4 regions of the Janthinobacterium sp. JF4 genome follow, and region 2 is predicted to be linked to each of the others. Evidence: predicted binding sites of a transcription regulator. Region 2 holds the regulator's gene; each other region holds the start of a gene.

Region 1 (6,013 bases), on a different contig from region 2:
CGCATTGCCGCCGCGCGCCATGCCGTCGATCTGGAGATTGTCGATGCCGAAGCCGCGCGCATAAAAGGTCGTGCGCTCCGTGTCGTTCTGGCCTACCTGGATGCCCGTCGTCTGTGCCAGCGCCTGGTCGAGGCGCACGGCGCCCAGGTCGTCGAGCAGCTGGCGCGTGATGACGCTGATCGATTGCGGCGTTTCGCGCAGGGACAGGTCCATGCGCGTGGCGCTGCGCGCTTCGCCTGCCGTGTATGACTGCGTGCCTTCCGTGGTGGCCATCGACTGGCCCAGCACGGTGACGGCCGGCATGGTGACGTCGGCCGCAGCGGCATCGGCCGCCTGGGCAGGCAAGACCACGCCGGAGGCAAGGCTGAGCAGGGCGATGTGCAGCAGGCGGGGGAGGGGGCGCAAGGCGGGCTGGCGCGACGAAGAGAGTACGGTAGTCGATTGCATCATTTTCCTGGAATATTTTTTAGTCGTGAGTGTTCCTATCTCGTCTGGCGAGCTGCACAGTAGCTGGGGGGATGGCGTGACGCTGGCCCGTGGTCTGGCTTGGATAGCAGTTCCACCCGCGCATGGCAGTGGAAAGGTCGTGCATGATTCCGTTCATATTCTGTGAATAAGAATCATTATCAATATAAGGGATATTTGCCAAATAATCAAGTGCGCGCACCAAAGGAGTGCAGACAGGAGTGCAGACAGGCCAAGGGCGGCGCGTCGGCGGGCCTTCTGCGATAATGCAGGCGCTGATAAAATATTTTCCTTATTGAAAGAAATGCATGCGTACATGGATCGCTTGTGCCGGATGGTTGTGTGTCGTGTCGCTGGGCCAGGCCCAGGAACACGCGCCGCCGGTTGTTCCCGCGCCGCTGCACAGCGCCAGCGTGCCGCCTGTTACCGATGCCGTGCCGCCGCCCCTTGCGCCTGTCACAGCGGCGAGCGCAGACGAAGCCTTGCCACCGCAAACGGTGACGGTCACGGCCAGCAGCGACGCCAAGGCGCCGCGCGTGCGTTTCATGGCCTACCGTGAAAGTTATCTGACGGCCAGGAAAGTGTGGCAAGTGTCGAGCGGCAGCGTGGTCATGGCCCTGCGCCTGATTCCTGCCAAGCTGAGCGCCACCATCGACGATGTGCGCGTGGCTCTGCAGGGCAATGGCGCGCCCATGCCGATCAAGGTCTCCAGCGGCGGCGTGTTTGTCGTGCCGCTCAACGATGACATCGCCGCGCAGGACGGCACTTTCCTGGTGAACAAGGGCAGGGGCGAACTGACGGCGAATATCGTCCTTCAGCCGTCCGTGGCGCGCGATGCGTGGAACGTCACGCGCGTGGGGCAAGTCTTGCAGGACGCGCGGCGCGCCGTGCGGGCCATCACGCCGTGGTACAAGCGGCCGTTCGCCAGCGACGTGCAATCGCTGGCGTTTTGCGCGGCCGAGCGGGGCAGCGCCTTGCAGTTGATGGACGGCGAGCAACTGATCGCCACCTTGCCCATGAGCGAGGCGGCCGTCAACGACATCAACCAGCCCGTGTTTTGCAAGATTTTCGACGGCGAAGACAAATACCCGGGTCACTACCGCGTGGTCTTGCCCGAGCAAGCGACGGTGCTGCTGCTGTAGATCTAGGTGGGCTGGCGCTGCACCAGTTCCAGCGCTGCCGCCAGGGCCAGGTCCATGGTGGCCTGGTGGAAGATCAGCCATTGTGGCAACAGCGAGAGCGCATGGCGGCCCTGTTCCAGGTCGCCTTCATCGACGGCGGCCCAGGCATGGTGCAATCCGCTGAGCACGCGCGCATGCTGTTCGCGGTGGTTGGCCAGCGAGGGAAAGGCGATTTGTTCCATCAGATCCTCTTCCTCGCGGAAATCGCGTTCGACGGCTGCAATCAACTCGCGGAACGCCACGCTGAAATGCTGGTCGCTCAACTGTCCCAGCCGTGCCAGCTCCTGAAACAGTGCCTCGTGCGCTTCGTCGATGGCGGGAACGCCCAGCGCCATCTCATCCTTCCAATCCGATGTACCCATGCCGATGCTCCAGGTTAAGTCCGTCGCGGTGCGAGGCGGACCGTTCCAGTGTGGGGGCAGCGAAGGGGGAAATCCATGATCTGGATCAAAAATATGGTGAAGAGAAGGCGAAGTGTAAAGTCACTGATAGAGAACTGAAAAGGTAGAAAAAAAACTCTATCAGCAACAAAACGGTTTTCATCGATGCGACGTGTTACCGAGCGCCGCTGAAAAACGTCGCTGGCAAGGCGTCTTTGACGCAGACAGTACGCTAGTACGGCAAGTCAAAGCAACGCAGCCAGCGGCGTTTTGTCAGCCGCGCGTTTTAGTGCTTGGGCCAGTGGGCCCAGAGAGCGTGCGCATCAACATTCGGCACCTGCATCTGCTGCCCGGCCGACGTCTGCATCGCATCCCGCAGCACCAAGGGGGCAAGCAGCAATGCCGACAGGGCAAGACAGGCCAGCACTTTGAGCGTCAACATGGTCGTCTCCCGGTGTCCCGGCGGCGGCGCGGGGATGCGGCGTCTGCCGGTCACTTCCTTATGTACTACCATGCTTGCAGTTTAGTTCATCTGATCGTAACTTCAACTTATTGCTGTGATGCACCGCACCAGTTCGCCCCCTGCCAGGGGCTTATTTGGCCTTGCGGCTGCGCCGAGGCTTGCCCGTTGGCGGCAGAAAGGAATCGAACCACACTTGCGTCAACTGCCGCGTATTTTTCGCCGCTTCGCGCTTGACGGCGGCCGTGGCGTGGCCGCGCGCCGTGTTGGCGATGCGGTTGGCGGCGCTCAGATACATGCTCATCCAGGGGTTTTTCATGGGTTGCCTCGCAGATGGTGGATGGTGCGGCGGGTATGTCGCCATGCCGCGATGTCCCCACTCTAGTCCGATGGCTGGCGCCGACCGTGCGCTGCCCCACATAGCGGGGTGGCGGTCTGAGACAGATCAATACACGTCGCGGCGGTAGCGTCCGGCCGCCAGCAGGGCGTCGAGGCCATCCTGGCCCAGCACTTCTTGCAGTACAGCATCGATTCCTGCCGCCATGCCTTGCAGGCTGCCGCACACGTAGACGACGGCGCCTTGCGCCAGCCACGCGCGCAGCGCGTCGGCATGGACGCGCAAGCGGTCCTGCACGTATTCACGCTTGCCGGCATCCGCGCCATCGCGCGAAAAGACGCGGTCCAGGCGCGCCAGGTGGCCAGCGTCCAGCCAGCCTTGCAACTCTTCGCCGCAGACGCTGTCAAAAGCTTGCTGGCGCTCGCCGAACAGCAGCCAGTTGCGGGCCAGTCCCGCCCGCTGACGCGCGCGCAGGTGCGCACGCAGGCCGGCCAGGCCGGAACCGTTGCCGATATAAATGCAGGGCACGTCGGTGAGCGCCGGGGCGAAGGCGGGATTGGCTTGCAGGCGCAAACGGATGCTGGCGCCCAGCGGCGCGAAGCGCGTGAGCCAGCCGGAACAGACGCCATGGCCCTGGTTGTCCATGCCCGCATGGCGTTCCTGACGCACGAGCAACTGCAGTTCACCGTCCGATGGCAGCGAAGCGAGTGAATAGCTGCGTGGCGCATGCTGGCCGTGCTGCGCATCGCCATCGCTGCCGTCCGCATTGCACCCGATGATTTCCGCCAGCGCGCCCGCTTCCCAAGTGGCGCCGGCCGGGCCCGTCAAGGTGATTTCATGCAGCTCGCCGCCCAGGCTGCCCGGATTGAGCAGCACGCGGCGCGCCAGGCGCCATTCGGCATACGACGCTGTTTCCTGCACGCCGATGGCGTCGATGGCGCTGCCGCTGCAGCGGGCCAGCGCTGTGGACCAGCCGGCCAGGGCTGCGGGGTCATGCTTGTCCACTTCGATCAGGGGGAACAGGGCAGTGGCGCCCAGCGCCTGCAGTTGCTGCGCCAGTGCATGGCCAAAGCCGCAGAAGGCGCTGTAGTGACGGTCGCCCAGGGCCAGCATGCCGAATTCCAGGCCCGCCAGCGGCATGCCCGATGTGGTTTGCAGCAGGCGCGCGAAGCGGCGCGTGCCGTCCGGCGCCTCGCCTTCGCCAAAGGTGCTGGCGACGATCAGCGCCCGCTCGTACTGGCGCAGTTGCGCGGGAACGAAACGGTCCAGCGACTGCACGTCGACGGCCACGCCTGCCTGCTGCAGGGCACGCGCGCTTTCCAGGGCCAGGCGCTCGGCCTGGCCCGACTGGCTGGCGTAGGCCACCAGGGTCGGCAAGCCCGTATGTTGCTTGTCCGGCGTGCCGGCGCCCAGCATGGCGCGCTGCGCCTGCACGGCCCCCTTTGCCTTGCGGCGGCCCAGGTACAGCATCCAGCCCGTGATGGCGAACAGGGGCAGGCCCAGGCTGGCCGCGGTGACGATGATGCGGCCCGGCAAGCCGAAATACGTGCCCATGTGCAGCGGATAAATGATGTTGACGAGGCGCGCCCCCAGCGCCTGCTGGTTGTACGGTTCGTTTTCCGTGACCGTGCCGTCGGCCGGGGCAATGCTCATGCGGCTGCGCGCCCGCTCGTGTGGCGCGTCGCTGTCCAGCCACGTGAATTGCACGGCTTCGGCGGCGCGCGTCGGCAGGCGCACGCTGGCCAGGGTCCAGCCGGGGGCGTGTTGCTGGAAGCTGCTCCAGGCCAGGCCGATGTCAACGGCCGGTGATGATTCCTTCGGCGCGCCTTTCTTGCCCGGTGCTTGCGCCACCCGTGGGGGCTTGCCGGCCCAGGCGTCGATATTGTCGCGCACCACGTCATAGCTCCAGTAAATGCCCGTCAGGGTCAGCGCCACATACACCACCAGGCACCAGGTGCCGGCCACGGCATGCAGATTCCACAACAAGGAGCGGCCCTTCAGGGCAGGATCGAAGGTCAGCCACGTGCGCCAGTCCAGCGGACGGCGGGGCCAGCGCAGATACAGACCGGAGAGTGCCAGCCCCAGCAAGCACAGCGCCAGCGCGCCCGCCACTTGCCGGCCCGGATCGCGCGGCAGCAGCAGCCAGCGGTGCAGCGATTCCGTCCATTCGAAAAAGCCCGCGCCCATCAGCGCCGGCTGGGTCGCGCCCGTGTATGGATGGACATAAATGGACTCGCCGCGCCGTTGGCCGTTCTTTGGCGCGAAAAACAGGCGGGGCGCCGCGCCCGCCTGCGCATACAGGGTGATCGAGGCGACGCGCTGGCTGTGCTCGGCCGCCGCGATATTGCTCAGCTGGGCCGGTGTCAGCGGTGCGCGCGTTTCCATGGCGACATGGCGCACGCCGGGGTTCATGAGGTCGAGCAATTCATCCTTGAAGGCCAGCGTGGCGCCGCTCAAGCCGATGATCACCAGCACCGTGCCGGCCGTGATGCCAATGAACCAGTGCAGTTGAAACCACACCTGCTTCCAGTTCCAGTGCCAGCGCCGTTGTGGCGGGTTGGCGGCAAGCTGGCGCTGCTGGCTGGTCTCCGGCGCCTCGTCGGCGCTGGCGCGCAGCTGGGGTTGTGGCAGGGAGGAGGTCGTCATGGCGGCTTTCGATAGCGCCGCCATGCAGGGCGCGGGCATGGCGGGGAAGAAGGAAGGCTGATATATTAACGCAAACGAGAATCATTCGCAAATGATGGTGTCCTGTTTTCGCGTGGCGGGGGCCATCCCCGTTTGCCAGATTGGGCGCCATAGGCGCTACAATAGGGATACTGTTCACTAGTTCCCATTGCTGCCATGACCACTTCCACACCGAATCTCGTCGTCACCCCGTCCGCCCACCCCTTGTCCGACGCCGAGCGCGCCGCGCGCATGGTCAATCCCGCCTTTGGCCGTATCTTCACCGACCACATGGTGGTGATTCCTTACCGCGACGGCAAGTGGCAGCAGGGTGAATTGAAGGCCTATGGCCCTTTGACGCTGGACCCGTCCGCCTCGTCCCTGCACTATGGCCAGGCCATCTTCGAAGGCTACAAGGCGTTCGCCCAGCCGGACGGCAGCATCAAGACGTTCCGTCCAGAACAAAACGCCGAGCGCTTCAACCGCAGCGCCGCGCGCCTGGCCATGCCGGCCATTCCTGTCGAGC
Region 2 (6,013 bases):
TGGCGCCCATGTGTTCGAGGATGCCGCGCGCCACGGCCTGGTTCAAATGATTGTCTTCCACCAGCAGGAAATGCACGCCGGCCAGTTCCGTGCCCAGCGGCTGGTGCAGGATGCGCTGTTCGCCGCCGTCGTGCTTGGCGATCAGCGCCTGGTGCAGGGCATCGAACAGGCTCGACCCCGTGATCGGCTTCATCAGCACGACGTCGGCTTCGGCCGCGCTGGAAATTTCCTCGAGGTGGTTGCGGGCAAAGGCGTTGACCATCACCACGATGGGCTGGCGCTGGCCGCTGGCCGCCTGGCGGATGGCCTTGGCCGTGGCCAGGCCGTCCATGACGGGCATGTGCCAGTCGGCCAGCACCACGTCGTACGGCTGCTGCTGCGCCAGGCGTTCGCGGTACAGCTCGATGGCGGCAAAGCCGGAGTCCACTTCGTCGGCCAGCCAGCCCCACGCCTCGATCAGCTTGACGATCAGTTCGCGCGTGGTGCGGTTGTCGTCGGCTACCAGCAGGCGCAGCTGGCCCAGGGCCGGCGTGCGCCGCGTTTCGGCCGGCTGCGCCAGCATGTCGAACGGCACGCTGAACCAGAAGCGGCTGCCCTTGCCTTCGCTGCTGGCGACGGCGATGTCGCCGCCCATCATGTGGATCAGCTGCTTGCTGATGGCCAGGCCCAGGCCCGTGCCGCCAAAGCGCCGCGTGATGCTCTGGTCGCCCTGTGAAAACGCGGCGAACAGCTGCTGTTGCTGTAGCTCCGTCATGCCGATGCCCGTGTCGCGCACTTCGAAGCGCAGCCAGGCGCGGCCGTTTTCGCTCTCGGCCAGGCTGACGGCCACCACCACTTCGCCGCTCTCGGTGAACTTGATGGCGTTGCCGGCCAGGTTGACGAGGATTTGCTGCAGGCGCTGGGCGTCGCCCACGAGGCGCCGCGGCACGTCGGGCTCGACGGCGATGGCCAGTTCCAGCTCCTTTTCGCCCGCATTCATCGTCATCGTCGTGGCCAGGGTATTCATGACTTCGTCGAGGTCGAATTCGACGGGCGACAATTCCATGCGGCGCGCCTCGATCTTCGAATAGTCGAGCACGTCGTTGAGGATGCCCAGCAGCGACTGGCCCGCCACGCGCACCATGGTCAGATACTTGCGCTGTTCCGTATCGAGCTTGGTATTACCCAGCAAATACACCATGCCCAGCACGGCATTGAGGGGCGTGCGGATTTCATGGCTCATGTTGGCCACGAAATCGCTCTTCGCGCGGTTGGCCGCCTCGGCCCGGTCGCGCTCCTGCTCCAGCTCCGCCGCGCGCGATTCGAGTTCCTGTTGCAGGCGGTCGCGTTCGCCCATCAGGCCGTTGAACGCTTCCGTCAGTTCGCCGATCTCGTCGCGCTGCTGCACCGGCACGGGGGTGAAACGGCTGCCGCTGGTGCGCAGGGCCAGCAGGGTGTCGCGCAGGCGCACCAGCGGCGACAGCAGGCGCACGGTGACCCAGCCCAGAACGGCAGCGGCCAGCAGCGAGGCGAGGACGCTCCACAGCACCAATCGGTACAGCACGCCGTCGAAGGGTTCGAAGGCATCCTCGAGGGGCAGCGAGGCGGCCAGCAGCCAGTTCACCGATTTCAGTCGCTTGAAGCTGTTGACGGCCGTGATGCCGCGGCTGTTGGTGCTGACCATGCTGCCTTCGCCATCGTCCTTCAGCAGCTGCGTGGTGGTCAGGTTGGCGTTCGGCGCGCGCGGCTGCAGCAGGCGGCTGGTGTCCGGATGCAGCACGTAGCGCGGCACGGCGCTGCGCGTGACGATGAAGTAATAGCCGCTCTTGCCGATCTTTTCCGAGCGCAGGCGGCCCAGCAGGTTATCCTTGTACAGGCGCAGCACGCCAATCACCACGCCCACCACCTGGCCGTCGGCGCCGAGCACGGGCGCCACCATCTGCACGATGGGCATGCCGCTCGCCTTGCCCAGCATCGGTTCGGTGATCATGGGCTGGCGCGTGCGCAGCACGGTCTGGAAGTACTCGCGCTCGGCGACGTTGATGCCGATGCGCCCGGCCACTTGGGGCATGTCGGCCACGATGGCGCCATGCGCATCGAGCACCAGCACGTCATCGAACAGCACCAGCATGGAACGGCGCGAATAATATTCGCGCAATTGGACGGGCTGGCCTATCAATGCGGGCGGCTGCTGCTTGGCCGTCAGGGCGACGACTTGCAGCAGCATGCCCAGCTTATCGTCGAGCTCGGCAGCGGTGCGCGCGATCAGGGACGACTGCTGGCTCAGCAGTACCCGGGTGAAGTCGTCGCGCATGCGCTGCACCTGGATCATGGTGACCAGCGCGATCATGGCGATCGAGGTCAGGCTGGTGGCCAGCGCGACTTTTGCTTTAATGCCGAGAGGCTTCATGATTTCCTTTTCAGTACCGGGCGGCACAGGCGGCAGATAATGCTGTCAGGAATTTTCCTATCAATACATCAACTTGGCAAGCGGCGCCGCGCAAATGGCCCTCTCCGCATGGGCTTTTGACGATGTTGCCATATAATTAAAGTCGGAACGTCGTTTATTCAGCGGAATTGCAGTGAAATTGGCACATGGCAACCCTGTATGCAGTAAACTTGTTATTGCATTTTCTAAAAGGTACCGACATGACTGAAGCGCTACTCACTCCCACCTTGCCCACCGTGAACGTGGAGGCGTTGCGTGCGCGATGCTCGACCTGCAGCATGCATCAATTGTGTCTGCCGATGGGCCTCGATGTGGGCGACATGGACAGGCTGGACCAGATTATCGGCCGCCGCCGCAAGATCGTGCGCGGCGCCTCGCTGTTCCGCATCGGCGACTCGTTCCAGAACCTGTACGCGATCCGCCTGGGCCACTTCAAGACGTACCAGATCAATCCGGGCGGCGAGGAGCAGGTGACGGGTTTCCAGATGGCGGGTGAGCTGCTGGGCATGGATGCCATCAGCGCCGACCGCCACCACTGCAATGCGGTGGCGCTGGAAGACAGCGAAGTATGTGAAATCCCGTTTTCCAGCCTGGAACAATTGCTGGGCAATATGCCGACCCTGCTGCGCCATTTCCACCGCATGATGAGCCAGGAAATCACGCGCGAGCAAAGCGTCATGCTGTTGCTGGGCAATATGCAGGCGACGCAGCGGTTTGCCGCCTTCATCGTCAACCTGGCGTCGCGCTATGAAGCGCGCGGCTATTCGAGCAGCAAATTCCAGCTGCGCATGTCGCGTGAGGAAATCGGCAACTACCTGGGCCTGACTATCGAGAGCGTCAGCCGGTTATTGTCCAAATTCAAGAAGGAAGGCTGGCTGCGCGTCTCCAACCGAGAGATCGAGATCCTGCAGCCGGCAAAACTGAAGGCCATCACGGCCGGCACGGACGTCTGCAAGTAAGACTTACAGTTCTTCATCCGCATGCAGCGCGATGCTGCGCTGCAGCGGCCAGGTCCAGATGCCGGACAGGCGCCACTCGCGTTTGTCGTTTTCCACCAGCACTTGCCAGCGGCTGCGCTCGAGCATCGGCAGCGCCACGGTAAAATTGCCGGCCGCATCGGGCTGCACCAGCAGCTTGATATCCTTTTCCGGCAGCGTCGCATGCGCCAGGTGCAGCTGCAACGGCGCCTGATAGGCCTTGCCGAAGCTGTGCACGGAACCGGTCAGGCGCGCTGACGCCACATCGTAGGACAAGCTCGTGTCCATCGCCAGGTCGCTGGCGACCGTGTCGCGCCGCAGGTCCTGGTTGATCGCCTTGCCCTGCTTGTAGTAATCGCCCACCACCAGCGCATCGGGCTGCGTAAACGCGATATAGCCCATGAAGCTGCCGACGACCACGGACAGGCCGGGACCGATCATCAGCAGCCAAGGCCAGCGATGCTTGTACCAGGGATCGGCGGGCGGTTGCAGTTTCAGACTGTCAGACATGGTATTTCTCCTGTGTAAACGGCCAATCCCCATGCGGGGACTGGCCTTCCTGCATTAGCGCGGCACGATGAATACCGCGCTTTCACGCACATGCAGCGACGGGTCGTCCAGCGAGTGCAATTCGATCGCAATCTTGTTCGAGCCCTTCTCGCCGACGCCGTGCGGCGCGCGCAGGCGGATCGGCCAGCCCAGCGTTTCCGTCGGCTGCAAGGTCACTTCTTCGCGTGTCAGCAAGGTCAGGCCCGGCAAGCCGGAAGCGCTGATTTTAAAATGCTGGGTTTGCTCCGAGGTGTTCATGATCTGCAGGCGGTAGACGTTTTCGATCATGCCCTCTTCCACTTCGCGTCCCATCGAACCGCGGTCGCGGATCACGTCCATTTTCAGGGGCGTGCGCAGGGCCAGCGAAGTACATACGGCGATGATGATCAGAGCCAGGATGGACGTGTAGATCAGCACGCGCGGGCGCATGGCGCGCTGGCGGATCTGCTTCGAATTGAAGTTGTTTTCCATCGCATGGTCGGTACTGTAGCGTATCAGGCCACGCGGCCGCTCGACCTTGTCCATCACGCTGTTGCAGGCATCGACGCAAGCGGCGCAGCCGATGCACTCATACTGCAGGCCTTTGCGGATATCGATACCGGTCGGACATACCTGCACGCACAGGGTGCAATCGATGCAATCGCCCAGCTTGTCGTTGTTGCCGGCCTTCTTGCTCATGGCGCCACGTGGTTCGCCGCGCTTGGTATCGTAGGTGATGATCAGGGTGTCCTGGTCGAACATGGCGCTCTGGAAGCGTGCGTAGGGGCACATGTATTTGCACACCTGCTCGCGCAGCCAGCCCGCGTTGCCGTAGGTTGCCAGGCTGTAGAACAAGACCCAGAACCATTCCCAGGGACCGAAATTGAGGGTGGTCACCGAGTGCGCCAGTTCCTTGATCGGCGTGAAGTAGCCGACAAAGGTAAAGCCCGTCCACAGGGCGATGGCGCCCCATGCCAGGTGCTTGGCCGTCTTCTTGAATGCCTTGCGCACGGAGGGGCCCTGCTTGTCGAGGGCCATGCGCGCGCTGCGCGTGCCCTCGATGCGGCGTTCGACCCACAGGAAAATTTCCGTGTATACCGTTTGCGGGCAAGAGAACCCGCACCACACCCGCCCGGCAATGGCCGTGACGAGGAACAACAAATACGCACAGATGATCAGCAGGGCCGCCAGATAGATGAAATCCTGGGGCCACAGCACGACGCCGAAAATGTAGAACTTGCGCGTGGTCAAATCGAACAGCAGGGCTTGCCTGCCATTCCAGGTCAACCACGGCAAGCCGTAGAACGCCAGCTGGGTAAGCCAGACGCATACCCATCGCCAGGTAGCGTAGCGTCCTTTGGCCTCGCGAGGGTAGATCTGCTCGCGGGCCGCATACATCTTGATGACTTGAGGTTCCATTACGTCATTTCACGGGCGTCTGAGGATTCGACAGGCCCCAGACATACGCCGACAGCACGTGCACCTTGGACTCGCCGAGGAAATCGCTGAAGGCCGGCATGGTGTTGCTGCGTCCCTTGCGTACGGTTTCCATGATGGTATCGGCGCTGCCGCCGTACAGCCAGATCTTGTCCGTCAGGTTCGGTGCACCCAGCATCTGGTTGCCCTTGGCATCGGCGCCGTGACAGGCCATGCAGGCGCCAAACTTGGCCTTGCCCAGCACCGACTTGACGGGATCCGAGGTCGAACCGGACAGGCTCAGCACATAATGGGCCACGTTCTCGACATCCTTTTCGGAGCCCAGGGCGGCGCCCATCGGTGGCATCTGCCCATTGCGGCCGTGCAGGATGGTGGTCTTGATGATGTCGGGTTCGCCGCCATACAGCCAGTCCTTGTCCGTCAGGTTGGGGAAGCCCTTGTTGCCGCGCGCATCCGAACCGTGGCATTGCGCGCAGTAGGTCAGGAACAGACGCTGGCCGATGGCTTGCGCCTGCGGATCGGCGGCCACCGTCTTCAAGTCCTGGCTCAGGTACTTGTTGAACAGGGGACCGTAGTCGGCTTCCGCCTTCTTCAGCTCTTCCTCGTACTGGCCCGTCGATTTCCAGCCCAGGCTGCCGGCATA
Region 3 (6,013 bases), on a different contig from region 2:
TAGTTCTCGCCGGCCACCACCACTTCGGCGCGGCCGATCGGCGTGCCGTTGACCTTGATCACCAGCGGTTCGCCGGCCAGCATGTCGAGTTCGATCACGCTTTCCGGGCCGATGGCCATCAACTCTTCCAGCGAAATGCGGGCCGAGCCCACTTCCAGGGTCAAGGTGACGGGAATCTTGCGCATCATCTGCGGAATGTCGCGCCGCGCGCGGGTGCTGGCCACGTCGGCCACGTCGCCCTGGTCGATGATCATCTCATCGCCCAGGTCTTCCAGCAGGGTTTCGCTCTGGTTGGTATCGGTGATATTCATATTATTCGACATCTTCAAATGAGGTTAAACAGAGCTTGCCCTTGTGTTCGGAAACAGCAGCTGTAAATAAACGGGAGTCGTCGAGCATGACGTCTGTACGGCTCAGGCTGACGGGAATCACGTCGCCCACGCGCAGGTCGAACAAGGCACCCAGCTGCATCTGCTTGCTGACGAGCCGGCCTTCCAGGGTCACTTGCAGGCGCGAAGCGAGCGGGCGCACGCTGCCGCGCAAGGCTTTCTTCGCTTGCGCGCGCTCGGGCAGCAAGCCGCGCAGCACGTCGGCCATCAGGCGCTTGTCCAGCGAGAACCAGAACTGGCCGCTCTGCCCCGCCTCGACGTCGCTGAGCGCCACAGTGACGATCCAGCTGCCGCGCGCCGGATGCACGCCCGACTGTACGGCGACCTCGGCACTGGTGTCGATGTCGCTGCTCTTGCCCAGGGTTTGCAGGTTCTTGTGGACGCGGGCGAACAAACCGTTCACCAACTGTTGTCCCAGCACCACAGCGAGGCGCTCCTCGGTGGCCGTCACGCGCACCTGCGCCGGATCGGGCAGCGCGCCCTTGGCCCCGGCACTCCCATAGCGATAGTTCAGCACGCTCAACAGGATCTGCCGTTCGAGGGCAAAGCCCGTCTGGCTGGCCGCCGTGGAAAAACTCAGCCAGCGATTCACGCTGTCTTCGTTGTCCACGCGCGACAAGCTCACGCCATCGATCTGGAAATTGCCCCAGTAGCGACGGCTCATCGGCTGGCGCAGGGCCACGGCAAGGTCGTCGCGCAGCTGTGCGCCGAATACATGCAGCAAATGGACAGGACGTCCAAGCAGACAGGAATCGAGGACTTGATGGCGCACAGTTTGATCTGTCTTAGTGGTTATCATGTGGGTCATGTCGTATTGCGGTGGCAGAACAAATTATACGGATCACCCGAAATTAAATACAGCATCATCTTGACCTTGCCTACCGGTCCGCAAGCAAACGATTGCGCATCGTATCGCATGCTAGATGACTACGGTGCTGAACAATACATGAAAACTCCGAATATTGCCATGCATCAATATTCCTTGAGGCAATCCTCTCTTTACTTTATAGTTGCCCCGAGGTAAGCTTATAGCGATGAAATAGTGATTTGCAGTGCGCCATTCCGCTTACCTGATTCCGGTTTTTATGGCAGTTTCCAGTTCCGTTTATTGCCACCAGAAGAAACATTTATCAGATAATTATTAGTTGTCATGGCCATGTAAATCATATCGGCGCGAGTCTGCCGGGTTTGTTTGAGTCTGCTCAAGCGGGTGGTGTGGCAACTGATAAAACTGATGGGCCTTGTAAATCGGGCCGGGCAAGATGGCATTCGATGGAATGCCTGCCGGAATGGCAACACCAGTAATTTCTGATTGATACGTCACCGCATATTGAAAGTAGAGGGCAAGATGAGCAACGAACTCGCAGGTCTGATCAAGGCCGATCTGGCAGCACTGAGCAATGACGCGCGCGCCCTGGGCGCCAGCATCGCACCTGCCGCCCAGTTCGGCGCGCCGGAACAATCCGGCTTCTCCTTTGCGCAAAGCATGCAAGACGCCATCAGCAAGGTCAACGGCGACGACCGCTTGGCGGCGCAAAAAATGAGCGACGTCGACAGCGGCAAGAGCGACGACATGGTCGGCGCCATGCTGTCCAGCCAGGAAGCGAGCCTGTCCTTCTCCATGTTGATGCAAGTACGCAACAAGGTCATGGGCGCCGTCGACGAACTCATCAAACTGCCTCTGTAATCTTCACGTCCTGATCCACGCCCAGCCTCCCAGCGAAAGTTACCCCAAGTGATTACCCCCATGAAGTCCGCATTTGCGCGCTGGCGCCTTGGCGCCCAGCCCGCCATTCCGCCCGCCCTGCTGAAAAACCTGGTTCCCATCGTCGTGCTGGCCATCGGCATCACCGCCATGGTGACCCTGTATGCCTGGCGTGACCAGGCCAACTACAAGCCGGTGTTTGGCGCGCGCGAAAAAGTGGCCGTGACGGACATGATGGCAACCCTGGACGCCGAGCACATCCCCTACCGTTTGCATCCGGACAGCGGCCAGGTATTGGTGCCCGACGCCATGCTGGGCAAGGTGCGCATGCTGCTCGCCTCGAAAGGCGTGACGGCGCAGCTGCCGGCCGGCCTGGAGCTGATGGACAAGAATGACCCACTGGGCGTGTCCCAATTCGTGCAGGACGTGCGCTTCCGCCGCGGCCTGGAAGGCGAGCTGGCGCAAAGCATCATGACGATGGACGCGATCGCTTCGGCGCGCGTCCATTTGTCGATTGCCAAGTCGACGTCATTTGTCGCCAGCGACGGCGACAAATCCTCCGCTTCCGTGGTGGTGGCGCTGAAACCGGGCCGCACCCTGGCGCAGGAACAGATCGCCGCCGTCATCAACATGGTGGCCGGCAGCGTCGCCAGCCTGGCGCCCACGCGCGTGAGCCTGGTCGACCAGAGCGGCAATCTGCTGTCCTCGCACATCGACCTGACGGACGGCTTCGACGCCTCGGCCGCCGGCAATGAAGGCGCGAAACGCTTCCAGGATGAAATCCGCCGCAACGTCACGGGCTTGCTGGGCCCCGTCATCGGCGAAGACAACTTCAAGCTCAGCGTGACGGCCGCCGTGAACAACGACCGCGTGGATGAAACGCTGGAGAAATATGGCGAAGCCCCGAAAGTGACGAGCGAAGCGATGCGCGAAGAGCAGGAACGCAACCGCACCGTGGCCGGCATTCCCGGCAGCCTGTCGAACCGTCCGCCAGCGGCAGCCGTGCCGGCACCGGCCGACGCCGGCGGCGCCGCAGCGGCCGATGGCGCGCCGAAGCCATCCGACGACGGCACGGCCCGCAAGAACGCCACCACGCGCCAGTACGCCTACGACCGCAGCATCACGCAGATCAAGCGCAGCCGTGGCCGCCTGGAAAAACTCAGCGTCGCCGTGGTCCTCAACAGCGCCGCCGCACCGAATCCGAAAACCGGCTGGACCCCTGCAGAACTGGGCAATATTGAAAAAATGCTCAACAGCGGCCTGGGCATCAACGCCCAGCGCGGCGACAGCCTGAGCCTGACGGCGCTGACCTTCCCGGCCAAGCCACCCGTGGCGCAGTGGTGGGAAGAACGCGACACCGTCGTCGATTTCAGCAGCTGGCTGCTGTACGCGCTGGGCGCCATCCTCGGCTACTTCCTGATCCTGCGTCCGCTGCTGCGCCTGCTGACCACGCGCCTGGCGCCGCCACCACTGAAACAGCTCGATCCCGCCCTGGCACTGGGCGGCAGCAACGCCGCCGCCGGCGCGAATGGCGCGGCCGTTGCCGGCGCGCCGGCCCTGGGCGTGAATGGCAGCCCGCTGGCGCTCGAAGGCGAGACCAGCGCTGGCAACATGCCGGTCGTGCCGCTGCTGGAAAACTATGACTTGCCGCCACCTGGCTCGGCGGTCGACGTGATGGTCGACCACTTGAAAGTGCTGGCTGAAAAAGAACCCGAGCGTGTCGCCGAAGTCGTCAAACAATGGATGCAGAAAAATGGCCGAACTCAACAACAATAATCCCTCCGACGGCGCAGAGTACGAAAGCGTCAGCCTGAATCCCGTGGAACAGGCGGCCATCGTGCTGCTGAGCATCGGCGAGGAACAGGCCGCCAACGTGCTGCGCTGCCTGTCGCGCGAAGAATTGCTGGAAGTCACGCAAGTGATGTCGCGCATGAGCGGCATCAAGGTCGAATCCGTGAAAACGGCCATGCAGACCTTCTTCGACGACTACCGCCAGCAAAGTGGCGTGCACGGCGCCTCGCGCAGCTACCTGAAGCGCTCGCTGGACATGGCGCTGGGCAGCGATATCGCGAATAGCGTGCTGAACAATATCTATGGCGACGCCATCCGTCCGAAGATGGCGCGCCTGCAGTGGGCGTCGCCGAAATGGCTGGCCGAATACATCGTCAACGAGCACGTGCAGATGCAAGCCGTGTTCCTGGCCTTCCTGCCGCCCGCGCTGGCCGGCCAGATCCTCGACGCCCTGCCCGTCGAAGGCCGCGACCTGGTCTTGCTGAACCTGGCGCGCCTGGACGAGATCGACCGCGACCTGCTGGTCGAGCTCGACGAACTGGTGGGCCGCTGCCTGGGCACGCTGGACACGCAAAGCACCAGCGTGGAAGGCATCCGCCAGGCTGCCGAGATTCTCAACCGCATGCCGGGCAACCGCGCCGCGCTGGTCGAACTGCTGCGCGCGCACGACCCGGACGTGGTCTCGGAAATCGAACTGAGCATGTACGACTTCCTGATCCTGGCCACGCAGAGCGATGTCACGCTCACGCGCATCCTGGAAGACGTGCCGATGGAACAGTGGGCCATCGCCCTGAAGGGCGCGGAAGCGTCGATCCGCGACGCCGTGCTGAAAACCATGCCGCGCCGCCAGGCGCAAAGCTTCGAAGACATGATGCGCCGTTCCGGCCCCGTGCCGCTGTCGCGCATCGAACAGACGCGCCAGGAAATCATGGCCACCGTCAAGGGCCTCGCCGACGCGGGCGAGATCGAAGTGCAACTGTTTGCCGAAGCGGTGATCGAATGAAACACTTCCGCTCGTATCGTTTCCCGCCCCTGTCGCAATTCATCGCCGCCGGCCAGCGCGTCTCCAACGAGGATGCGGACGGCCAGTGGCAGGCGTCCGTCTCGGAAGGCTTCGAGCAGGGCCAGCGCGACGGCTACGAAGTGGGCCTGGTGCAAGGCCAGCAGGACGGCTACGATGCCGGGCGCAGCGATGGCATGGCGCAGGGCCGCGAAGAAGGCCGCAATGAAACCCTGGTGGCGCTGGACCGCCTGGCGCGCCCCGTCGACGCCATCCTGCGCGACCTGAAAAAAGTGCGCGCCGATTACCGCGAAGCCCAGCGCAAGGAAGTGGTCGACCTGGTCGCCAAGGTGGCGCGCCAGGTGATCCGCGCCGAACTGGCGCTGCAGCCGGTGCAACTGCTGGCCCTTGTCGACGAGACCCTGGCCTCGATGCCGCCCACGCGCGAGGAAATCGACGTCTTCCTCAATCCGGAAGAATTGAAACGCATCAGCGAACTCGATCCGAAGCGCGCCAAGCGCTGGAACCTGATCGCCGACGCGCGCCTCGACGCGGGCGAATGCCGCATCAAGGCGGGCGACAATGAAGTCGACGCGGGTTGCCATCAGCGCCTGTCGGCCTGCATGGAACAGGTCAGCAGCCACCTGGCGCTGGCCGCCGAACACGCGGATCAAGGCGCGCCTGCATGATCGCCGACACGCTGCGCAGCTTCGAGATCGGCGATATCCCGGTCGCGACACCCACCGGCCGCCTGGTCGGCGCGTCCGGCCTGCTGCTGGAAAGCGCCGGCTGCCGCCTGCACACGGGCCAGCGTTGTCAAATTGAAACTGTGAGCGGCGAGTGGCTCGATGCGCAAGTCGTCGGCTTCCGCGAAAAACTGTCATATTTAATGCCGTTCAAGAAGGCGACAGGACTGACCACGGGCGCGCGCGTGCTGCCCCTGCCCGACAAGGCCAGCCTGCAGATCGGCCCGTCGTGGCTGGGTCGCATGGTCAATGGCCTCGGTGAGCCGATCGATGACCTGGGCCGCCTCGGTGGCGAACACATCCTGGAAGTGACGCCACCGAAGATCAATCCCCTGAAGAAACAACCGGTCATCGAGCCGCTGGACGTGGGCGTGCGGGCGAT
Region 4 (6,013 bases), on a different contig from region 2:
ACGATCGCATACTCGAGCCCCGTCACCGTGCCCAGCAGTGTAAACAGCACGGACAGCAAAGGCAGGCTGGGCACCACATTGCATGCCATTGCCACTTGCACGGCAACAAACAGGACGATGCCGGCGCCCGCCACTTGCATGGGTGCAATACCACGCCGCCCGGCCCATTCCGTCAGCATGCCCATGCCGATGGCGCCAAAGATGACGGCCGCCATGCCCAGGTACAACAGATACGCGACATTGTCGTCGGACAAGCCGCCCACGTCGGCCAGCCAGCGCCCCACCCACAAGCCCTGCACGCCAAAGAACACCGTGTGCGGCAGCAGGATCAGCGCGATGGTGCGGCGAAAACCGGGATCGCGATACACGCTCCAGACGCTGACCTTGCTCACCGTGCGGGCGGCGGCGGTGGACGCGGGCAGGGCCGGCGACAGCAGGCGGATCAGCAAGCCGATGGCCAGCGCCGCCAGCGCCAGGCCCAGGAAGACGCCGCGCCAGTCCGTGTAGTGCAGGGCCAGCTTGACGGGCATGGTGGCCGTGGCCGCGCCCAGGCCGCCCACGGCGATCAGGTAGCCATGCACGGACGGCAGGCGCGATGGCGCGATGGCGCACGAGATCGCTTTCACGGCAGCCATGAAGCAACCGCCCAGCCCCGCCCCCATCAAGGCGCGCGCCCACATCAGCTCGGCAAAGCCGTGGCCCCGGCTGAACAGCCACACGCCCAGGGCCGCCAGCGCCAGCAGCCACAGTTGCACCGTGCGGGGGCCGTAGCGGTCGAGCGCCATGCCGACCGGCAGTTGCACCAGCGCAAAGGCGAGAAAAAAGGCGCTGGTCAGCAGGCCCAGCTGGGCTGGCGTCAGGGCGATGGCGCCCAGCAGTTCCGCCGTCAGCACGGCATTCACGCCGCGCAGCAGGCACGACAGGTAATGCCCGAGCGCGAACGGCAGGAACACCAGGCAAAATACGGCCACGCCGGAACGGGCAGGCGCACCGGCGGCGGGCATGCTCAGGCGGCCTGTGCCAGGCGGATGATTTTGTGCGGCACGTGCGGCACAGGCTCATCCGTTTCAAAGAAAAACTTCTCGTGGCCAAAGGCCGGCTTCAAATCGTCCATCCACGTCGCTTCCGCATCAAATGTCGCATAAAACGGCCGGCGCACCCAGTCCGGGTTGCGCGCCTGCAAAAATTGCAGGGCAAACAGTTTTTCGCCATTGATGGTGACGATGCCGTCGATGACGATCTTGCCGGGAAAGGCGCTCATGGAGGGTCCGCGCACCGTGCGCGACAGGCCCGACACCATCTGGTAGGCAGCCTGGAAAATCGCGTGCGCCTTCGCCAGGGGCAGTTCGAAATAGCCGCGCGGCCCCGTGTCCCGTTCGACGAACATGTAGTACGGAATCGCTCCCAGCCGCGTGCCCGTCTGCCACAGTTCCGCCCAGCTTGCCGGATCTTCGTTGATATGGCGAATCAGCGGCCCCTGTATGCGCAAGGTGGCGCCCGTGGAGACGATGCGTTTCACGGCTTGCTGGGCGATGTCCTGGCGCAACTCGACGGCATGGCTGTAATGGCCCATCACGGCCAGGTTCTTGCCCGCCTTGACGACGCGCTCGAACAGGCGCAGCAAGTCATCCGCATCGCGGTCGGAGACGAAGCGCTGCGGCCAATACGCCACCGCCTTGGTGCCGATGCGAATGTTCTGAATATGTTCCAGGCCCGGCGCCAGCAGCGGCTCCAGGTAGCCGGCCAGTTGCCGCGTATTCATGATCATCGGGTCGCCGCCCGTGATCAGCACGTCCGTCACTTCCGGATGCAGTTTCAGGTAGGCGGCCAGCTCATGCGACTCGTGCGCATCGAACTTCATGTCGTCCATGCCGACGAACTGGGGCCAGCGGAAGCAGAAGGTGCAATACGCGTGGCACGTCTGGCCCGCGCTGGGGAAAAACAGCACCGTCTGCGCATATTTATGCTGCAGGCCGCGCACGGGTGCGTCGTTGACCTGGGGCACGTTGTGCGTCATCTGGCCAGCCGGATGGGGATTCATGCCCAGCCGCAAGCCATGCACATAGGCGTCGATGGCGGCCTTGTCACGCTGCACCAGCACGAGATCGCGCAAGTGCGCGTACTGCTCGGGCGGTAGCATGTCGCGGTGGGGAAAGACGAGGCGGTAGATGGGATCGTCCGGGATGTTGTTCCAGTCGATCAGCTGATCGAGCACATAGGCATTGGTGCGAAACGGCAAGACGTGCGAGACCACTTGCACGGCCTCGCGCTGCTCGTCCGGCAGCCATTCCCACTGCCGCGCCTGTTGAATGGTTTGCCGCGTATACGGCTTGAACTTGGGTGAAAACGGCTCGGTAATGAATGCGGACACGATCGGCTCCTTGCCAATAAATAGCGATAACTTCCATGAAACCAGCCCCATAACGGCCAACTCATGCTGTGAAAGTCATCATAGTTCTTGCCTTTCGGAACCAAATTGCTAGATATCAACAAGCGGTCGATACGTTGCACGCTGCCTACAGGCAACACTTTAGTTTGTTCCATCGCAATTTGAGACGGCCCCCGGCGACGTAAATTACGACTTGGCAACACATCCCTCGATATCTCAAGGAGCTTTCATGAAACGCTTATTCACGGGTAGTCTGCTGTGCCTGGCATTTGCCGGCGGCAGCGTCAGTGCCGCCGTCGAACCGACGGAAAAAGACGCCATCGCCATGGCCGAACGGGGCGCCGCCTTCATGAAGGCGCATGGCAAAGAAGAAATGATGAAGAAAATTACGGCGAAAGACCCGGACTTCGTGCAGGGCTCGCTGTATGTGGACATGCGCGACATCAAGACGGGCATCGTGCTGGCCCACCCCATCAATCCTTCCATCGTGGGCAAGGATTTGACGGATGTGCCCGATGCGAATGGCAAGAAATATCGCCGTGAAATCATTGAATTAGCGCAAAAGCAGGGCAAGGGCTGGGTCGACTATCAATACAAGAATCCCGTCAGCGGCAAGATCGAGCCGAAGACCACGTACATCCTGCGCGTCAACGACGTGGTGCTGGAAGCGGGGATCTACAAGAAATAGGGCAAGGGCGGCGCGCACGAACGCCGCGCGCCGCCTGCGGTTGGAATAGCCATAGCCAGGAGTCAAGCATGCTCAATCGATTACGCATCGGACCAAAATTATTGCTGGCGCCCGCCCTGGTCTTGCTGCTGCTGATACTCAGCTCGACCGGCGCCTGGTATGGCATGGTGCGGCAAAATGCCTCGCTGGAAAACATGGTGCGGGTGCGCATTGCGCATCTGAAGGCGGCCGCCGACGTACTGGGCGAGGCCAGGCATGTGCACGGCAATATGTACCAGTTGCTGTCGTGGACGAATGGCAGCTTCGCCAAGGCCCGCCTCGATGCCCTCGAACAACAGATCAAGGCGCGCCACGCGGCCATCGGCAGCCAGCTGGCCACGCTGCGTTCCACGGCCACGGGCGCCGAGCGCACCCTCGTCGATGCGGCCATTACTGCACTGGCCGGCTATCGCAGTGCAGTGCTGGAAACCATGGAAATGGCGCAGATGGACCAGTCGATCGCCACCAATTCCATGCTCAAGGCGGAAACGCAATTCGGCCAGTTCAATACCCAGCTGGCGCAACTGTCCGCGCTGGAAACGACGCTCAGCAGCCAGGCCCATGCGACGGCCAGCGCCGAGTTTCGCCGCCTGGGCTGGAGCCTGTTGCTGACAGTGGCGCTATCGATCCTCGTCTCCATCGTGGTGACCATGCTGGTGCGGCGCGCCATGCTGGTGGAAATCCGCGGCATTGCCGATGCCGTGCAAGACCTGGCGGCGGGCAAGCTGCTGGCCGGCGCGCCCAAGCAGGGCAATGACGAAATCGCCGCCACCTCGCGCGTGCTGGACCAGACCATCGCCCACCTGAACCAGACCTTGCGCACCATCATGGGCGCCGTGCAATCGATCGACACGGCCTCGCACGAAATAGCCACCGGCAATCTGGACCTGTCGGCGCGCACGGAAATGCAAGCCAGTTCGCTGGAAGAAACGTCGAGCGCCATGGAAGCGCTGACGCTAGCCGTCAATGACAATGCCGACAACGCCCAGCTGGCCTGCGAGCTGGCGGGGCAAGCCTCCACCCTGGCCGTGCAAGGGGGCGTGTCGATGCAGCAAGCGGTGACGACGATGGCGACAATTCGCGCCAATTCGCGCCAGATCGTGGATATTATCGGCGTGATCGATGGTATTTCCTTCCAGACCAATATCCTCGCGCTGAATGCGGCGGTGGAAGCGGCGCGCGCGGGGGAGCAAGGGCGTGGCTTTGCCGTGGTGGCGTCCGAAGTGCGCACCCTGGCGCAGCGCTCGGCCCAGGCTGCCAAGGAAATCAAGACCCTGATCGCCACCTCCGTCGCCACCATCGATGGCGGCAGCGCCGCCGTGCAGCAAGCGGGCGACAGCATGGGCGCGATTGTCGCCTCGGTGCAGCAAGTCAACGAGATCATCCAGCGCGTGAAACAGGCCAGCGCGGAGCAGGCGTCGGGCATCACGGAAGTGAATCAGGCCGTCACGCAAATGGATGACGTTACTCAGCAAAATGCGGCCCTGGTGGAGCAGGCGGCGGCAGCGGCGGCCAGTTTGCAGGACCAGGCCGTCAAATTGTCGGCGGCCGTGGCCGTGTTCACCCTGGACGAGCGCACCGCCGCGCCGGCAGGCCATGTCGAAGACGAGACATTCCAGCATCCGGCCGGCCCCGCCAAGGGAACGGACCGGCGCGCGCTGCACAGCCCGCTACGCAGCATGCCGGGCCTGCGTGGCGCCAAGGATGCGCCACAGCGCCGGCACAGCTAGATGACAGGCGCGCGCATCGGCTTGCTCAGATAGGGCGAGTTGGCCAGCACGCAACGCCACGGCGTGTCCATCGCCCTGGAAATGCCGATGCGCGAGCCCGCCTGCACCCTCACCTCTTCCTCACGCCCCAGCAGGATGAACGGTGGCGCATCGAGCGCCAGCCGGTTCTGCAGATGGCTCACACCGGGCGCCTGGCGCACCTTGCCCCGCCTTGAAAACAAATAAAACTTGCTCTTTTTATCACCAACCCCAAGCCAAGCCGCATCGTAAAATGACGAAAATGGCGGCTGGACCAGGCCAAAACAGGGATTTTTGCGAGAATATATTGTAGATATGAACTATTGCCATGCATAAACAGCGATAATCGTCGGGCACTGCGCCAGACGCCCATGAGGCGGGCAGCGGCAGCGCGCGACAGATAACCACCGGGCACAAAAATGATGATGAAAGCGTGATGATGAGAGCGGCAGCGCAAAAGCAGGTAGTGCAGGAAGATCCGGTTGATGCCCTGATGCGTTCCATCCGCATCCCGCCACGTCCCAGCCTGCTGGTCGACCTGCAGCGCGAACTGGCTGAACAAGACCCGTCGCCGCGGCGCATCGCGCGCATCATCGCCGACGACGTCGGCATGTCCGGCGCCCTGCTGAAATTGGCTAATTCGCCGTTCTATGGCGCCGCGCGCAAGGCCAAGTCCGTCGAGCAAGGCATCAACTTTCTCGGCATCAACCAGTGCAGCGCCATGATGACGGGCTTGCTGGCACGCCAGGCGCTGGAAGCGGAAGGCGTGGAGCTGACCAACTTCTGGGATGTGTCGGCCAAGCGCGCGCGCGCCCTGGTATTCACTTCGCGCAAGCTGCGCATCGCCCCGCCCGACATCGCCCACACCTTCGGCCTGTTTTGCGACATCGGCGTGCCCTTGCTGATGAACCGCTTTCCCGACTACGTCAACACGTATGCGGCGGCGGCCAACGATGCGCACAATTGTTTCACGACCCTGGAAGACGCGCGCCACCAGACCAACCACGCGGCCATCGGCTGCTTGCTGGCGCGTAACTGGGGCCTGTCCTCCGATGTGTCCTGGGCGATCTTGCACCACCACGACTACACGGTGCTGGCCGACCCATCCACGGATGATGCCATCCGTTCGCTCGTCGCCCTGTCGCTGCT

The links. Region 2 encodes FNR, which switches genes on or off when oxygen is low (the NO sensors DNR and NnrR bind a similar motif). Its sites were predicted from a motif close to TTGATNNNNATCAA; they were not measured.
Region 1: the regulator FNR is predicted to act here: its motif matches at 2,084-2,097, upstream of AC54AF_RS23140 (bacteriohemerythrin).
Region 3: the regulator FNR is predicted to act here: its motif matches at 1,352-1,365, upstream of AC54AF_RS14420 (FliM/FliN family flagellar motor switch protein).
Region 4: the regulator FNR is predicted to act here: its motif matches at 2,477-2,490, upstream of AC54AF_RS04515 (KamA family radical SAM protein).

The regions. Positions count from the first base shown of each region.
Region 1 covers NZ_JCAQAV010000043.1:35,373-41,385, reverse strand. Annotated here, with positions in the region: gene AC54AF_RS23150 (TonB-dependent siderophore receptor) at 1-447, opposite strand, end outside; gene AC54AF_RS23145 (hypothetical protein) at 774-1,607, shown strand; gene AC54AF_RS23140 (bacteriohemerythrin) at 1,610-2,008, opposite strand; gene AC54AF_RS23135 (hypothetical protein) at 2,313-2,468, opposite strand; gene AC54AF_RS23130 (hypothetical protein) at 2,620-2,805, opposite strand; gene AC54AF_RS23125 (PepSY domain-containing protein) at 2,932-5,469, opposite strand; gene AC54AF_RS23120 (branched-chain amino acid aminotransferase) at 5,665-6,013, shown strand, end outside.
Region 2 covers NZ_JCAQAV010000012.1:62,933-68,945, reverse strand. Annotated here, with positions in the region: gene AC54AF_RS12140 (response regulator) at 1-2,389, opposite strand, end outside; gene fnr (fumarate/nitrate reduction transcriptional regulator Fnr) at 2,629-3,387, shown strand; gene AC54AF_RS12130 (FixH family protein) at 3,391-3,915, opposite strand; gene ccoG (cytochrome c oxidase accessory protein CcoG) at 3,970-5,352, opposite strand; gene ccoP (cytochrome-c oxidase, cbb3-type subunit III) at 5,357-6,013, opposite strand, start outside.
Region 3 covers NZ_JCAQAV010000016.1:77,277-83,289, reverse strand. Annotated here, with positions in the region: gene AC54AF_RS14425 (FliM/FliN family flagellar motor switch protein) at 1-311, opposite strand, end outside; gene AC54AF_RS14420 (FliM/FliN family flagellar motor switch protein) at 313-1,113, opposite strand; gene fliE (flagellar hook-basal body complex protein FliE) at 1,738-2,076, shown strand; gene fliF (flagellar basal-body MS-ring/collar protein FliF) at 2,137-3,870, shown strand; gene AC54AF_RS14405 (FliG C-terminal domain-containing protein) at 3,848-4,888, shown strand; gene fliH (flagellar assembly protein FliH) at 4,885-5,574, shown strand; gene fliI (flagellar protein export ATPase FliI) at 5,571-6,013, shown strand, end outside.
Region 4 covers NZ_JCAQAV010000003.1:171,373-177,385, reverse strand. Annotated here, with positions in the region: gene AC54AF_RS04520 (MFS transporter) at 1-1,004, opposite strand, end outside; gene AC54AF_RS04515 (KamA family radical SAM protein) at 1,007-2,371, opposite strand; gene AC54AF_RS04510 (cache domain-containing protein) at 2,619-3,077, shown strand; gene AC54AF_RS04505 (methyl-accepting chemotaxis protein) at 3,146-4,846, shown strand; gene AC54AF_RS04500 (hypothetical protein) at 4,843-5,028, opposite strand; gene AC54AF_RS04495 (HDOD domain-containing protein) at 5,301-6,013, shown strand, end outside.